2 regions of the Providencia hangzhouensis genome follow, and region 2 is predicted to be linked to the other one. Evidence: predicted binding sites of a transcription regulator. Region 2 holds the regulator's gene; the other holds the start of a gene.
What was found. The regulator CRP, encoded in region 2, controls carbon source genes, mostly activating them, when cyclic AMP is high. The targets are predictions, from matches to a motif close to ATGTGANNNNNNTCACAT.
Positions count from the first base shown of each region.

Region 1: the regulator CRP is predicted to act here: its motif matches at 3,271-3,288, upstream of rbsD (D-ribose pyranase).

Region 1 covers NZ_CP135052.1:59,393-67,703, reverse strand. The annotation lists gene rbsB (ribose ABC transporter substrate-binding protein RbsB) at 1-265, opposite strand, end outside; gene rbsC (ribose ABC transporter permease) at 284-1,246, opposite strand; gene rbsA (ribose ABC transporter ATP-binding protein RbsA) at 1,243-2,757, opposite strand; gene rbsD (D-ribose pyranase) at 2,765-3,184, opposite strand; gene ravA (ATPase RavA) at 3,465-4,982, shown strand; gene viaA (ATPase RavA stimulator ViaA) at 4,985-6,442, shown strand; gene asnA (aspartate--ammonia ligase) at 6,443-7,435, opposite strand; gene asnC (transcriptional regulator AsnC) at 7,597-8,058, shown strand; gene mioC (FMN-binding protein MioC) at 8,150-8,311, shown strand, end outside.
Region 2 covers NZ_CP135052.1:331,559-339,869, reverse strand. The annotation lists gene PZ638_RS01510 (GmrSD restriction endonuclease domain-containing protein) at 1-302, opposite strand, end outside; gene PZ638_RS01505 (hypothetical protein) at 289-894, opposite strand; gene PZ638_RS01500 (LysE family translocator) at 1,056-1,661, opposite strand; gene PZ638_RS01495 (hydrolase) at 1,763-2,746, shown strand; gene PZ638_RS01490 (YheU family protein) at 2,743-2,961, shown strand; gene PZ638_RS01485 (phosphoribulokinase) at 3,139-4,008, shown strand; gene PZ638_RS01480 (OsmC family protein) at 4,099-4,500, opposite strand; gene crp (cAMP-activated global transcriptional regulator CRP) at 4,857-5,489, shown strand; gene PZ638_RS01470 (hypothetical protein) at 5,681-7,258, shown strand; gene PZ638_RS01465 (aspartate aminotransferase family protein) at 7,319-8,311, opposite strand, start outside.

The DNA of each region.
Region 1 (8,311 bases), 270 kb from region 2:
TAATTAACATTAATTTTGTACCACGAACGGTTAAATCTTGAACGTTGGCTAATTCTTTAGCTGGATTGTCTTGGGAATCTAAAACAATCAGCTCATAACCCAATTTATCCGCTTCTTTTTGTGCGCTATCTTTCATCGTCACAAAGAACGGGTTATTCAATGTAGAAATTACGAGTGCAATGCTATCTTTCGCCATCGCATTGACACTAACGGTTGCACTCAGTGCAACTGCAGATAATAACGTTGCTAGTTTGTTCAGTTTCATAATAATTTTCCTGTAGGGTTACTTTTTATTATCAACAAGTACAGCGAGTAAGATGACGACAGCTTTAACAATCATCTGGTAGTTTGACGAAATACCTAATAAGTTTAATCCATTGTTTAAGAAACCAAGGATAAGCGCACCAATCAATGTTCCAACTATGCGCCCTTTACCACCAGCAAGACTGGTACCACCCAGTACAACCGCAGCAATAGCATCAAGTTCATACCCATTACCTGCCATTGGCTGAGCCGATGATAAACGTGCAACTTCAATGACACTCGCCAATGCCGCTAGCAGTCCACATAAGGCATAAACCACTATTTTAATGCGATCGACATTAATACCAGAAAGACGGGTAGCCGCTTCATTCCCACCAAGTGCGTAGATGTAACGACCAAGGCGAGTATGGTGCAACATATACCATGCCGCAGCAAAAACGATGATCATTAACCAGACTGGGGTAGGAATACCAAATGGGCGGCCAATACCAAACCAACCAAATAAGTCTGCGTTATCACTAAATCCTGTATTGATAGGGCTGCCGTCTGTGTAAACTCGTGTCACACCACGCAGTAGTAGCATCATGACTAAAGTCGCAATGAAAGCTTGGACTTTTCCTTTTGCGACAATCACCCCGGTGCATGCACCGATAGCAGCACCGAGTGCTAATGCCCCCGCAACAGCCACTAATGCATTAACTTCCGCCCCGACCATAGAGGCTGCAACCGCTCCCGTTAAGGCCAATAAGGACCCAACAGAAAGGTCGATTCCTGACGTTAAGATAACTAATGTCATCCCAACCGCCATAATGGCGTTGACGGAGGTTTGTTGTAATATATTGAATAGGTTATTAACCGTAAAAAAATTCGGGCTTAATGTTGATACGATTGCAATCAAAACTAATAGTGCGATTAATGATTTTTGCTCCATCAGCCATGCTTTGCTGAACCAGCGTTTTGATGATGCGGTAGTTGAACTCATACTGATAACTCCTGAACTGAGCCATAATTTTTACCCACTGCGGCAGCCATTAAGGCTTCCTGAGTCGCGTCTTTGGCTGAAAATTCGCCGCTGATATGACCTTCGTGCATCACCAAAATGCGGTCACTCATTCCTATTACTTCAGGCATTTCTGAAGAAACTAAAATGATACTCAGCCCTTCTTTTTTAAACTGGTTAATTAGTTGATAGATTTCTTTTTTAGCACCAACGTCTACACCACGAGTTGGCTCATCGAGGATCAGTACTTTTGGTCTTGTCATCAAACCGCGCGCAATGGCCACTTTTTGCTGGTTTCCACCAGAAAGATTGCCAATTATTTGGTCCATAGACGGGGTTTTAATATTGAATAATCGTATGAAATCGCTAACGGTTTGCTGCTCTTCACCATGCTTGAGGCTTCCCCCTGCACGACTGAAATAACGTAATGCCGTCAATGACATATTTTCTTTCACTGACATGCCTAATACTAATCCATCACGTTTACGGTCTTCTGAAATATAAACAATGCCACTGTTTAAGCCATCTTGTGGTGTTTTCAGTGTTACGGGTTTGCCTTCCAGTTTTATCGTACCTGATTTTTTTGTCGCCGCGCCGTAGATGATTTTCATCAACTCTGTACGCCCCGCGCCCATCAAACCAGATACACCTAAAATTTCCCCACTCTTTAGGGTGAAATTGGCATTTGTTACACCTGGTCCAGATACATCTTCAAGCTGCAGCCTAATTTTTCCAGTTTCTACCTCAACCCTTGGATATTGGTCTTCAAGTTTACGACCAACCATCATTTCAATGAGTTTTTCTTCTTCTAATTCACTCACGGGTTTCTCACCAATAAACTGGCCATCGCGAAACACCGTTACATCGTCGCAAATTTCAAAAATTTCTTTTAAACGATGAGAAATATAAACAATGCCACAGCCTTGAGCTTTTAAGTCTTCGATAACTCTAAATAAGGATTCTGTTTCCGTGTCCGTTAGCGCATCAGTGGGTTCATCCATGATAATCACTTGTGATTGGAAGCTAAGGACTTTGGCGATTTCCACCATTTGTTGTTCGCCAATAGAAAGCTCTGCAATAGTTTGATGGCTATCATAATCAAGGTTAAGCCGTTTAAGCAGTTTGTCAGACTCACTGAACATTTTTTTCCAGTTAATTTTGCCAAATGCATTAACATACTCTCGGCCTAGAAAAATATTTTCAGCGATGGTTAATTCAGGGATCAGGTTGAGTTCTTGGTGGATAATCCCAATACCCGCCTCTTGGGAACTTTTGGGCCCATTGAACGCCACCTCTTTGCCTAAATAGCGGATTTGCCCGGCATCTTTTTTATAAATACCTGTCAGCACTTTCATCATGGTTGATTTGCCAGCCCCATTTTCCCCCACCAGCGCCATGACTTTCCCTGGATAGACATTCAATGTCGCACCACTGAGGGCTTTTACCCCTGGAAATGATTTATCAATCCCGATAAGTTCTAATAAAGGTTGCATAGTCACCTCAGAAAGTCACACCAGAACAAAGAATAACGTTAGCGAACGGTGAACATTCCCCTGTTCGGATCACCGCTTTACTGTCATGAGTCAGTTGTTTAAAACGTTCATGACTGCAATAAATAATTTCAATCGTATTGTTTTGAGTGACTTCTAACTGTTGTAAGTGAGCCAAAATAGCAGCTTCCATTTGTGGGTTAATGGTGCTGATTTCCTCTGCTAGAATGACTTTTTCAACTTGCATCTCTTGGGTGATGACACTTAAAACTGACATGAAATCTGGTAAGCCTTGCGTAATGGCTAAATCAATACGTTCCGTTCCTTGATAAATGGGTAAACCTGCATCAGAAAGCGTTATTTGGTCTGTATGACCTAATCTTGCGATTACAGAGGTAACGTTGGCATTAAGTAAAACACCCTTTTTCATTTTTCACCGCCATTCCAGTAAGCGAAACGTTTCGCTCATGTAATAATAGTAAAGATAAGTCACAACTCAATATTGATGATTAATATTTGTGATCAATATCGAAACGTTTCGTTCGTGTTGAGAAAGTTTAAAAACAATAACTTATTGAATCACTTATAGCTGAATCGTTTTTTCTGATTTCTTGGGGCATATCAAAGAAAAATGGAAAAATAGGTCGCAGTATGTAATAAAAGAAATTGATAGTTTTAATATCAACGCTTCTATAATAAAAGGAATGAATATGCAGCTTGCTGAACGAATAGCCCAATTAAGCAATTACCTTGAAAGCGGTTTATATGAACGCCAGCAAGCTATTCGTTTGTGCTTATTAGCCACATTAAGCGGTGAAAGCGTATTTCTATTAGGCCCTCCAGGTATTGCCAAAAGCTTAATTGCACGAAGAATGAAATATGCTTTTCGTCACGCAAACGCTTTTGAATACTTAATGACGCGATTTTCAACACCGGAAGAAATCTTTGGTCCTCTTTCAATACAGGCGCTAAAAGATGAAGGACGATATGAACGTTTAACCAAAGGTTATTTACCAGACGCTGAAGTCGTATTTCTTGATGAAATATGGAAAGCGGGCCCAGCCATTTTAAATACCTTATTAACGGCGGTTAATGAGCGCAAGTTCCGTAATGGTGATGAAGAAAAATCCATCCCTATGCGATTATTAGTAACTGCATCAAATGAATTACCCGATGCTGATAATAGCCTCGAGGCGCTATTCGACAGAATGCTAGTACGTATTTGGCTGGATAAAGTGCAAGAGAAACAAAATTTTCGCGCACTGTTAACAGGAAAATCATCGCTGAATGAATCTCAAATGCCAGAGCATTTAAAAATCAGTGATGAAGAGTACCAACAGTGGCAACAAGAAATTCCTAAAATTACGCTACCCGATCACTGTTTTGAATTGATTTACCAATTACGCCAACAATTAGATGCTACAGAGAAGCAGCTTTATGTTTCTGATAGGCGCTGGAAGAAAGCGGTTTACCTATTACAAGCAAGTGCTTTCTTTAATGGTCGCAACAGCGTATCTCCTCTAGATCTTGTGTTATTAAAAGATTGTCTCTGGCATGACATGCAATCGATGAATACTTTACCGCAACTATTGCAATCATTATTACAAGAAGATGGCTGGCAACAGCGAAAATTAACCCGTGAAATAGAGCAAATTTATCAGCAATGGATGTCATCGACCCAAGATCAAAACAACCAAGATGCATTTAAAGTCAATAAAAACAATGCAATGTTTGCTCGTAAGGCATCTTATGTATTGCCTGAAAATATCAGTGACGGCCGAATTACGCTGTTTTTACATCGCCCACTGCAACTGCATAATATGAAAGTTACCTTTGTAACAACTGATAAAAAGTCACTAATAACCTTCTTAAATAAAGGAACGACACTGTCCGCTCATCTAAATGGGATTGGTTTTGCGCAAGACATTGCTGCTGAGGTAAATAATTTAAACCAGATACAGTTATTAGATGTAAGTCATCAATCATCTACTTTATATATTCAAGATAAAACCTCGTCACTTGCGCCAAATACAAATAATCAAGAGTGGCTAGACAAGCTGGATAAAATTCAAGAAGAGATTCAAACCGCGCGTTATCAGTTTGAAAAACAGCAGCCCAACTTATTTATTGAACCACACTGGCTTGCGGATATTGAACAAAGTTTTATAAAGCTCACTGAAAAGCTAAACCAATTACGTAACCAAATCATGGGTAAAGTGGCCGAATAGCGATGATGAGTTTAGCCACATTAGAAATGCTGCTTTCAGTTAATGAAGGCCAATTAATTGAAGAGATAATTATATCTTTGCTAGCAACTCCTCAATTGGCGGTATTTTTTGAAAAACATCCTCGATTAAAAAAAGCTTTACTCAAAGATTTATCGGGTTGGAAAAAGGATCTCAAACAGCGTATGCAAGATGCGCTTGTTCCCGCACAACTTTCAGAAGAATTTGAACTTTATCGTCAGTCCCTTGGGATTTCGACAGATGCCTTTTTTATCCAATTACCTAATGTCATCGCAAAACTTCACCAACTGGATTCCCCTTTTTACCGTGAGGCATATCAGCTACAGAGTGGGAAAATAGAAAACCGCAGTGCAAGGCAATCACTGTTTGTTCAAAGATGGCGTATTAGCTTAATTTTACAAGTTACAACACTACATAAAGAGCTACTAGAACAGGAAAAAGAACAATTATTGGCAGAATTACAACGCCGACTGGCTCTAAGTGGTAATTTAGAAGATATTCTTGGCGAAAATGAACGTGCTGCTGGCCGGCTGTGGGATTTAACCAAAGGTGTGAACATGACTTCCACTTATAATGACCAATTATTAAGCCGATACAGTGAATTTTTACGTCAGCAGCCTGAATTAGAAAAAATAGCCCAATTATTAGGCCGTAGCCAATCCGCTCAATCCATTCCTGATGATAGTGTTTTTCTTGAACCAATGACTATCATGGAAAAAGTGCCAGAAACGGTTCCTGAGCAAGTTAATGGCTTAAATCAGAGTGATGATATTTTACGGTTATTACCTGCAGAACTCGCTATGTTAGGCCTTGAAGATATTGAATTTGAGTTCTATCGAAAATTACTCGAAAAACAGCTTCTAACTTATCGGTTACAAGGAGATAGCTGGCAAGAAAGAAAAGTTCTGCGCCCTATTACCCACCACCATAATGAAGAACAGCCAAGAGGACCATTTGTTGTATGTATTGATACATCGGGTTCGATGGGCGGTTTAAATGAACGCTGCGCCAAAGCATTTTGCCTCGCGCTAATGAAAATTGCGCTGGCGGATAACCGCTCATGCCATGTGATGTTATTTTCCACAGAAATTGTACATTACGATTTACTTTCTATTGATGGCTTAGAGCAATGTATTCGTTTTTTACATCAAACATTTAAAGGTGGGACTGACCTTGCGGCTTGTTTGCAAGAAACCGCAATAAAATTGGAATCAAAACAGTGGATTGATGCAGATGCCGTGGTGATTTCTGATTTTGTTGCTCAGCGTTTACCGGATGAGTTAATTCAGAAAATAAAGATTATGCAGAAGAAAGGTAAATACCGCTTCCATGCGGTATCTGTATCAAATTATGGGAAACCCAGTATCATGAAGATCTTTGACCATATTTGGCGTTTTGATACTGGGTTAAAAAGCAGGCTGTTACGCCGCTTTAGCCGCTAATTACAGCATACCTTCAACGGATTCTTGCATTTCAGCACCCCATACACCACATTGCACTTGGCCAATGTGTTGGCGTTGAAGAAGTAGCATAACTAAGCGAGACTGGCCAATACCACCACCGATAGTTTGTGGCATTTCACCTTTCACTAACGCTTGGTGCCACTCTAATTCCATACGTTTTTCATCGCCAGTTAAACTTAATTGACGAGTTAAACACTCAGGACTTACGCGAATTCCCATTGAAGAAAGCTCAAATGCGTCCTGTAAAACAGGGTTCCACACAATGATGTCGCCGTTCAAACCACAAAAACCGTCTTCATTTTTTGTTGTCCAGTCATCGTAGTCTGGCGCACGAACATCATGTGATTCACCGCTAGATAGCTTACCACCGATACCAATTAAGAATACTGCACCTAATTCTTTTGCGATTGCGCGTTCACGCCCTTTCGCATCTAAATCAGGGTAGCGCTGTAACAACTCTTCACTGTGAATAAAGTGGATTTGGTCAGGCAGGAACGGTGCCAACCCAAATTCTTTACTTACGGCAGCTTCTGTTTCTTTTATTGCCTTATAGATTTTACCCACTGTCTGCTTCAGATAAGGAAGTGTACGTTCCTCATCTGCCATCACTTTTTCCCAATCCCACTGATCAACATAGACGGAGTGGATTGGGGTTAAGCGATCCTCGTCCGGACGCAACGCTTTCATATGAGTGTATAGACCTTGGCCTTTACTAAAACCGAAACGCCCTAATGTTTTACGTTTCCATTTAGCCAAAGAATGAACCACTTCAAAGGTTGCACCTGGAATTGATTTCACTTTCACTTGAACGGCTTTTTCGCTGCCAGATAAGTTGTCTTGAGTACCATCCCCTAAGCGGCTTAGGATTGGCCCTTGAACTTCAATTAACCCTAATTCTTTTTCAAGTAAACGTGAGAAATATGATTTCACAAAACTAATTTGTTGCTGATGTTCGATAAATGACTTGTCCATAATTTATTCCCATAATTTGTTAGCTGTATTAGCTGATGTATAGATTAAGCAACAAAATGAGGTATAAATTCAATATCCATCATTAAAAAAAGCCTTTACTGTTTATTTTGAATAAAAAAACAGGTATAAAAATGAATAATCGTTAAAATAGAGGTGAAATAATGCCGGAAAATTATCAAATCGATAATCTCGATCGTGACATACTTCACGAATTAATGGCAAATGCACGCATACCGTATGCTGAATTAGCCAAAAAATTCGTTGTTAGTCCCGGGACAATTCATGTCCGTGTCGAAAAAATGAAACAAGCAGGAATTATTAAAGGCACACGTATTGATATAAACCCAAAACAATTAGGGTTCGATGTTTGCTGCTTTATTGGCATTATTTTAAAAAGTGCAAAAGATTACCCAACCGCACTAAAAAAATTAGATGCCTTAGAAGAAGTTGTCGAGGTGTACTATACAACAGGGCAATACAGCATTTTTATTAAAGTAATGTGCCGTTCTATCGATTCTTTACAAGACGTACTTATCAACAAAATTCAGACCATTGATGAGATACAATCCACAGAAACACTGATCTCCTTACAAAACCCGATCTTACGAACAATCAATCCGTAGAAAAAAAATGATATAACCACATTATCCACAGGTAGATCCCAGCTCATTCACAGCGTACAATAGCGCCCTATTATTGTGAAAGAGAATCACCATGACAAAAGTAACCTTAATAAGTGGCAGTACAATGGGCAGTGCGGAGTATGTTGCCGAGCACATGGCTGAGATTTTAGAAGAACTCGGTCATGAAACCGAAATTCAGCATGGCCCGGAGCTTGATGACTTAACACTTGAAGGCATATGGCTGGTGGTGAGC
Region 2 (8,311 bases):
AATTTTCTGTTATTAACAGATAGTTTCCCTGAAATGAACTCCATTATTGCATTAGTTCTTTGCTGCCCATCAACAATTGAAGCAATACTTATTTTTTTGTCTAAATCAATTTTACCTTTAGACAAAAAAACATGCGGGAATGGGTATCCTAGCAATATTGTTTTTATAAACTCCTGTTTATGAAGATCCCTCCAGACTAAATTCCTTTGGAAAAACGGGTTAGTTACCAGCCTACCAGATTCAATATCATTCATATAATTTAGTAGTTGTACAGACCTGATCTTATAATCAATCGTTTTCATTTAAGATACTCTTATTTTCATGATTGTTAGCTTTAAAGTAATTAATACTATACTTTTGCCTATTTTTAAAGCTTTCTTCAGAAGAGAACAAGCAAGCTGATATCTTAGAATAACTCTCTTTATGATCTAAAGTTAGTTCGTTGAAGAAATCAAACCAGTTTTTTCTAGTATTTCCGAATGGAAAATAAAATGGGTGAATAAATCCTCTAGCTACATTATTTATATAACTCTTATATACCTCAAAACTCTTAAATGATGACTTCTTAGTAAAGTTAAATGTATCATCCACTATGCCATTTAAAATTTTATCAAAAAGAAAGCCATCAACTATAGCAATATCTAAGTCAGATGAACCTTTACTATATTCATTAGATGTCTTTAAACTAAATCCTATATGAGCAGATCCTGTAACATAAATATGTTTAAAGGGAACTGAAAATTTATTACTAATTTGATTTAAAATCACATATGTAGAGTCATCTGTGTTCATGAAACCTACAGACGGAGAGGATAAATATAATTTTTTAACAACTAAATCAATATCCTCACCTTTAATTATTTTTTTATTCTTTTCTATAATTTCGGAAAGCATTTACTTTATTCCTTCAAATAGTAGAGAATCTTTCTTCTATTTACGGCTTAATCTCAGCCTAATTATATAGCCTATTAAGATAAAATCAGCCACAAATATTTAATTTATTTTATGTATTAGCTATCGAACTCTTATAAAGTCTCTAGCACGTACAACAAAGATCATTCCAACCAAATTAACGGCACGCACAGTGCAGTTAATAAGCCCATCACCCAGTTAAAAATAAACCAAGCACGACGGCTACGTAAAAATAGGCTAATTAATGAACCAAACCCCATCCAAATTAAACCCGCCACTAAGTTAACTATCACAAATGCGATACTCATCATTAAAATAGATTGGGTAAATAATTCACCGGGGAGGCTAAATCCCCCGACAGCGCCTAGCCCCATCATCCATGCTTTGGGGTTTAAAAACTGTAATAAGCCGCCTTGATACCAAGTAATGCTTTTCGCAACTTCGCTATTCGTCTTCAGTGGGGCATAATTTGCTGTCGCTGTTTTCCATGCTAGCCATAGCAAATATAGACTTCCGGCGAATTTTAAGGCGACATGAAGCGCAGGATAGAGCAATAAAAGTGCAGCAACCCCGAATGCGGAGAGATAGAGTATTGACTGCATCCCTAACATAATACCAAGGCATAATATTATTGTATGGCGAAAACCGTAGTTTGCTGCACTTGACGTTAGCAACATATTGTTAGGGCCGGGAGTGACTGCAGCAATGAATAAAAACGTAAAAAGAGAAAAAACCAGCCCCAATGTCATTTATAATTTAGCCTCAAACTCAAATTTGTTTACTTGCATCACAAAAAAATAACAGTATGTTATGTGACTCACAAGAGTCCCCATTAAATAAAAATAAGGCTATGTCAGAAAACTTTCGTCCAATAAGTTGGGCTAAAAATCCACACCTCCAAACATTACTGCCAAGGATTTTCCGTAGAACACCGAAAATCAAACCAATATGGCAGCGGCTTGAATTGCCTGATGGCGATTTTATCGATCTCGCTTGGAGTGAAAAACCTGAGCTAGCGGCACATAAGCCACGTTTAGTGATCTTCCATGGTCTCGAAGGCAATTTTAAGAGCCCTTATGCCCACGGGATGCTAGAAACGGCCCAAAAGCATGGTTGGTTGGGTGTAATTATGCATTTTCGCGGTTGTAGCGGTGAACCCAATCGCCAACAGCGAATTTACCATTCAGGTGAAACCAGTGATGCTCGCTATTTTCTCCGTTGGTTAAAACAAACCTATGGTGATACGCCGACGGCCGCAGTCGGCTATTCTCTTGGTGGTAATATGTTAGCGTGCTATCTCGCAGAAAGTGGGCAAAATGCAGATTTAGATGCGGGCGTCGTGGTTTCGGCCCCATTAATGCTAGAAGCCTGTTCTTTGCGGATGGAAAAAGGAATATCTCAATTCTATCAACGCTATTTACTAAATGGCTTAAAACGTAATGCAACGCGTAAATTGGTACGCTACCCTGGCTCACTACCTTTAAACTTGCTGCAGCTTAAACAACTAAAACGCATCCGTGAATTTGATGATGTGATCACTGCTCGTATTCATGGTTTTGATGATGCGACAGATTATTATCAAAAATGCAGCGCATTACCTAAATTAGCTTACATCACGAAGCCAACATTGATTATCCACGCTAAAGATGACCCATTTATGGCGCCTGAGGTTGTTCCTGATTTATCATTTTTACCCCACAATGTGGAATACCAAATGACAGAACATGGTGGGCACGTAGGCTTTGTGAGCGGTACCTTGAGAAAACCGCAAATGTGGTTAGAAACACGCATCCCTCAATGGTTAACGCCTTATTTAGATAAGGAAATAATGTGATTATTCCTTGGCAAGAACTTGAACCTGAAACATTGGAAAACCTAATTGAAAGCTATGTCTTACGGGAAGGAACCGACTACGGCTCCCATGAAAAAAGCTTACAAGATAAGGTCAACGATGTGAAACGGCAGTTAGTTTCTGGTGAAATTGTGCTAGTCTGGTCTGAATTGCATGAATCGGTTAATTTCATGCCTAAGGGGAGTTTTTCTGTCTGATGTTTTTATTCTATGGTTCATTTTTACGTCATCATCTATCATGAATTAAGTTACAGGTTTTCCACACAATCATGTCGTAAAACCATCAAATAAAACTCAAAACCCTAACACCCGTTAATCCGCTTCATGCACTATTGATTAAAATAGTGCTTATAAGCGCAACACAGGGAGTCCACGATGTCCAAAAAGCACCCAATCATTGCTATCACTGGTTCGAGCGGAGCTGGCACAACCTCAACTAGCCAAGCATTTCGTAAAGTTTTTCACCAATTAAATATCCAACCAGCAACATTAGAAGGGGATAGCTTTCATCGCTATACACGCCCTGAAATGGATATGGCTATCCGTAAAGCCAGAGAACAAGGCCGGCACATCAGTTACTTTGGCCCCGAAGCGAATGATTTTGCGTTGCTTGAACAAACCTTAATCGACTATGCAAAAACAGGTTGTGGGCAGTCCCGTAAATATCTACATACTTATGATGAAGCGGTACCGTATGGCTTGCAACCTGGGACATTTACCCCTTGGGAGCCGCTACCAGACAAAACAGATATTTTATTTTATGAGGGGCTGCATGGTGGCGTTGTCACTCCAGAACATAATGTTGCACAACATGTTGATTTGCTTGTAGGTGTTGTCCCTATTGTCAACCTCGAATGGATCCAAAAATTGATCCGCGATACCACAGAGAGAGGGCACTCCCGCGAAGCGGTTATGGACTCTGTTGTACGTTCAATGGGGGACTATATTAATTACATCACGCCACAATTTTCTCGCACCCATATCAATTTTCAACGCGTTCCTACGGTAGACACCTCTAACCCATTTTCGGCTAAAGCTATCCCATCACAAGACGAAAGCTTTATTGTGATCCGCTTTCGTGGGCTAGAGCAAATTGATTTCCCCTATTTGCTGTCAATGATATCCGGCTCTTTTATTTCAGCAATGAATACAATTGTCGTCCCAGGAGGGAAACTCAGTTTAGCAATGGAATTAATTATGGCACCAATAGTCGAAAAACTAATTAATCAAAAGAACAACAGTTAAATTATTTTTTGATTAAAAAATAAGATGCTTATCATTAATTAAGGTAAGCATCTTTCAATTCAAATATATTAATAAAAATTAAATTTATTTTTAGTTTTTTATTTCAAAGCTGTGTGTGACTTCAACGGTTTTCTCTAACATCAATGCGACTGAGCAATATTTCTCAGCAGAAAGTTGAACGGCACGTTCGACTGCTTTTTCCGTTAATTCATTCCCTGTCACAATAAAATGCAAATGGATTTTCACAAAATAACGAGGGGCTTCTTCACGACGTTGTGAGGTTAATTTAACTTCACAATCCGTAATATCGTAGCGGCCCTTTTGCAAAATCGAAACGACATCAATTGCGCTACAACCCCCCGCTGCCATTAACACCATTTCCATTGGGCTTGGGGCTTTATCACCCGCATTGCCATCCATCATCACCTGGTGCCCAGACGCAGACTCTCCTAAGAAAGAAAGCCCTTCAACCCACTTTACTCTTGCTTCCATTGTATTTCCCCTTGAAATGAAATCGGTTTAAAGGCTACATTGTTCCATAGATATAAGGAATGTTATATCAACTTTATTTGGCTGAAGCGATACAGGGAAGACTTTCTTTATTGAATATGCTACAAACAATACTTAGTTGATAGGATTAAGATCAAAACTCAACAGTTTAATTGATCATATTATAGTGTTGATATCAATTTGCGTTACCAAGAGCAATCAAAAACGCTGAAGTAATCAGCCCCTTGATTATTTAAAGGTATATAAGGCAAATTAATATGCTAAGCTAGTGACTTTAAAGCCAGCCTTTCTAGTACGTTTTTCCGAATGGCTGCAATAACATACAGAGGATAACGCTAATGGTTCTCGGCAAGCCACAAACAGACCCTACTCTTGAATGGTTTTTGTCACACTGCCATATTCATAAATATCCATCCAAGAGCACTCTTATCCATCAGGGTGAGAAAGCAGAAACCCTTTACTATATCGTTAAAGGTTCGGTGGCTGTTTTAATTAAAGATGAAGAAGGCAAAGAAATGATCCTCTCTTACCTGAATCAGGGGGATTTCATTGGTGAGCTTGGGTTATTTGAAGAAGGGCAAGAACGTACTGCGTGGGTTAGAGCAAAAATCGCCTGCGAAGTTGCTGAAATTTCATATAAAAAATTCCGTCAATTGATTCAGGTTAACCCTGATATTTTAATGCGCCTTTCTGCGCAAATGGCTAGTCGCCTACAAACAACATCTGAGAAAGTCGGTAACCTCGCATTCTTAGACGTTACAGGCCGTATTGCTCAAACTCTATTAAATTTAGCCAAACAACCTGATGCGATGACACATCCAGACGGTATGCAAATCAAAATTACCCGTCAGGAAATAGGCCAAATCGTGGGTTGTTCCCGTGAAACAGTTGGCCGTATTTTGAAAATGTTAGAAGACCAAAACCTGATCTCTGCACATGGTAAAACAATTGTGGTTTACGGCACACGTTAATTAACCTTTCAGCCTGGCCACCTTTGGCTGGGCTATTATTGTAAACAGCGGTATATCAATGATATAGCGCTGTTTTTCATTTCTTTGCTTATGGCCCCTTTATTGACTTTCTAGCACACTCGCGTTTTTTGATATTAATTAAAATATACTTATATAAAATAATTAATAATTAATCATCCGAGATTTTATATATGCGCACTATTACTAGCACAAAAAACCAAGTTATTTCGCCACAATTAGAAAATAACAAAAAAGATTTTATTAAGAATAAAACCTTTTTTGAAAACTTACAATATGCAAATCAAGCATCTGTAAATTCCCCCACATTAGTGAAACAACCTACAGAACAGATAAAAAAGACACCACGTGAAAACTTTGTATCTTCATTAAATATAGGAAGTTTGCTACCTAATACCCAGCCAACTCATAAGACATTTTATCCTAAGCATAAAACTATTTTTGAAACTCAAAAAAATAAAAATATTGACATCCGCTCTATCGATTTCAAGACTAGCCTTGATTTTTTTAAAAATATGCCTAGTTCTCAAGATCAGAGCTTAGTTTCTCGCTATCCCCTCATATTTAAAAATTCGAGAAAAATAGAAAAAAATTTTACCCCAGTAGAAGACCATTCAATTACCCATAAAACTCAGGAAGACTTACCAATGCAAACAAGTAAAAAAAACAACGTTGAAACCTCAACGTTTGTAGATTTTCATTTAAACCGTTCCGCAGGTATGCTATCTAATTTTAAATATAAAATAAAATCCATTCATGAAAAAAGTATTCGCAAGTTCAGAGATGTTTTTAAAACAAATAAAAAGGAAGAACTATGCGTTAAATTTGAAAATGGCGAGGCTAAGATTATAGATAAAACTACTATAACCAGTCAAAATTTAATAAAAAAACACGAAAAAATTAAAGATTCGAATAAAGAAGTATTTCAAGATAATAATCAATTAAATAATATCAATACTCTAGACTCTACTGAACCATCACCTGACAAAAATAAAGAGTGCGGAAATATTTTTAATAAAATGGAATCAGCCATTAGCACGTTAGAAGATCATTTCAATGAATCTACCACAAATAAACAACTAGCTTGGGACAATGATGGTATTGACTGGTATAAAGCACAAGATGAAAGTCTAAATACAGAGAGTAGCGAACTTGTTAAACAAGCGTATTCACAAGATATTATTGATGATGCAACTCGCATAATAAATAAGTCAGACTCTGATATTATCAGTGAAAATGCAAAAACAATATTTAATGAATTTTTTAGTGATAACCATCAGAATTCAAGCATTAATTTTTATTCGAGTAATGAAAGTATAAACTCTAATTTATCTGGTTATGTTTCAGAGAATTCTGTCGATTCTGGGTATAGTTCAGAAAACAAGAAGAAAGAAACAGTGGTTAATTTAACCACCTCCGAAAACCACACAAAATCTAAAATAACAGATAATTTAGATCGGAAAGAAAAATCAATTATTAGAAAAAAAAAGCCTAATATCAAAATACGCCACACCGAAAAATCAAAAGCTCGCAAACAATTTATTAGTAATGGATATAAATTATCGCAAAGTAAAGAAGAACAAACAATAATCCCTAAAAATAAAATACCAAAAGCTAAAAGCTTAGAGTATACCTTGCAAGACCCACAAAAAACATTAGAAGATATAAAAAACCTTATGACAGAAATAGTCAAAGAAGAAGCTCATATATCTCACCTTCAATCTGAATTAAGCCTCTTGGATAATAAATAACCGCTTGCTTAAGGAACTAGTTGCAGAGACATTAATGCCTCTGCAACTTTCAATTAATCATTAACTCAGTAACTTCTCTATTGCCGTTTCTAATTTCGCCATGCCGCTATTAATTTCTTCTTCCGAAATAATCAGCGAAGGCGTAAAACGTAAAACATTAGTGCCTGCATTGAGCATCATCAGCCCTTCTACTGCGCTGGCTTGCAGGATATCTTTCGAGCGGTTCAATAGTTTGCCGTCAAGCTCAGCACCAATTAAGAGCCCCATTCCTCTGATCTCAGAAAAAATGTGGTATTTATCGTTAAGCTTATTCAAATGAGCAATAAACAATTCACGGCGCTTTTGAACGCCATTTAATACATCTTCTGTATTAATAATATCAAACGCCGCATTACCTACTGCACAAGCTAATGGATTACCGCCATAAGTGGTACCATGCGAACCCACTTCCATCGTTTTCGCAATTTCTTCAGTAGTAATCATTGCACTGATAGGGAAACCGCCACCCAATGCTTTTGCCGTGGTTAAAATATCAGGCACAACGTTGTAATGCATATAAGAAAATAATTTACCTGTACGCCCCATACCGCTTTGTACTTCATCAAAAATCAACAATGCATTATTTTCATCACATAGCTTGCGAACTCCTTGCAGGAATTCTGATGTCGCAGGGGTGACACCACCTTCCCCTTGTACGGGCTCTAACACCACAGCACAGGTATTTTCATCAATGACCGCTTTGACCGCATCCAGGTCATTAAAAGGCACATGAATAATATCCGCAGGCTTTGGCCCAAAACCATCTGCATATTTCGCTTGCCCGCCCACCGAAACGGTAAATAATGTGCGCCCATGGAAGGCTTGTTTGAAAGCAATAATCTTCGTTTTATATGGGTTATATTTGGTGATAGCGTAACGACGCGCTAATTTAAACGCGGCTTCGTTAGCTTCTGAGCCTGAATTCACAAAAAACGCACGGTCAGCAAATGTCGCATTCGTAAGTTTTTGTGCTAACTTTAGCGCCTGCTCGTTGGTGAAAATATTACTGACATG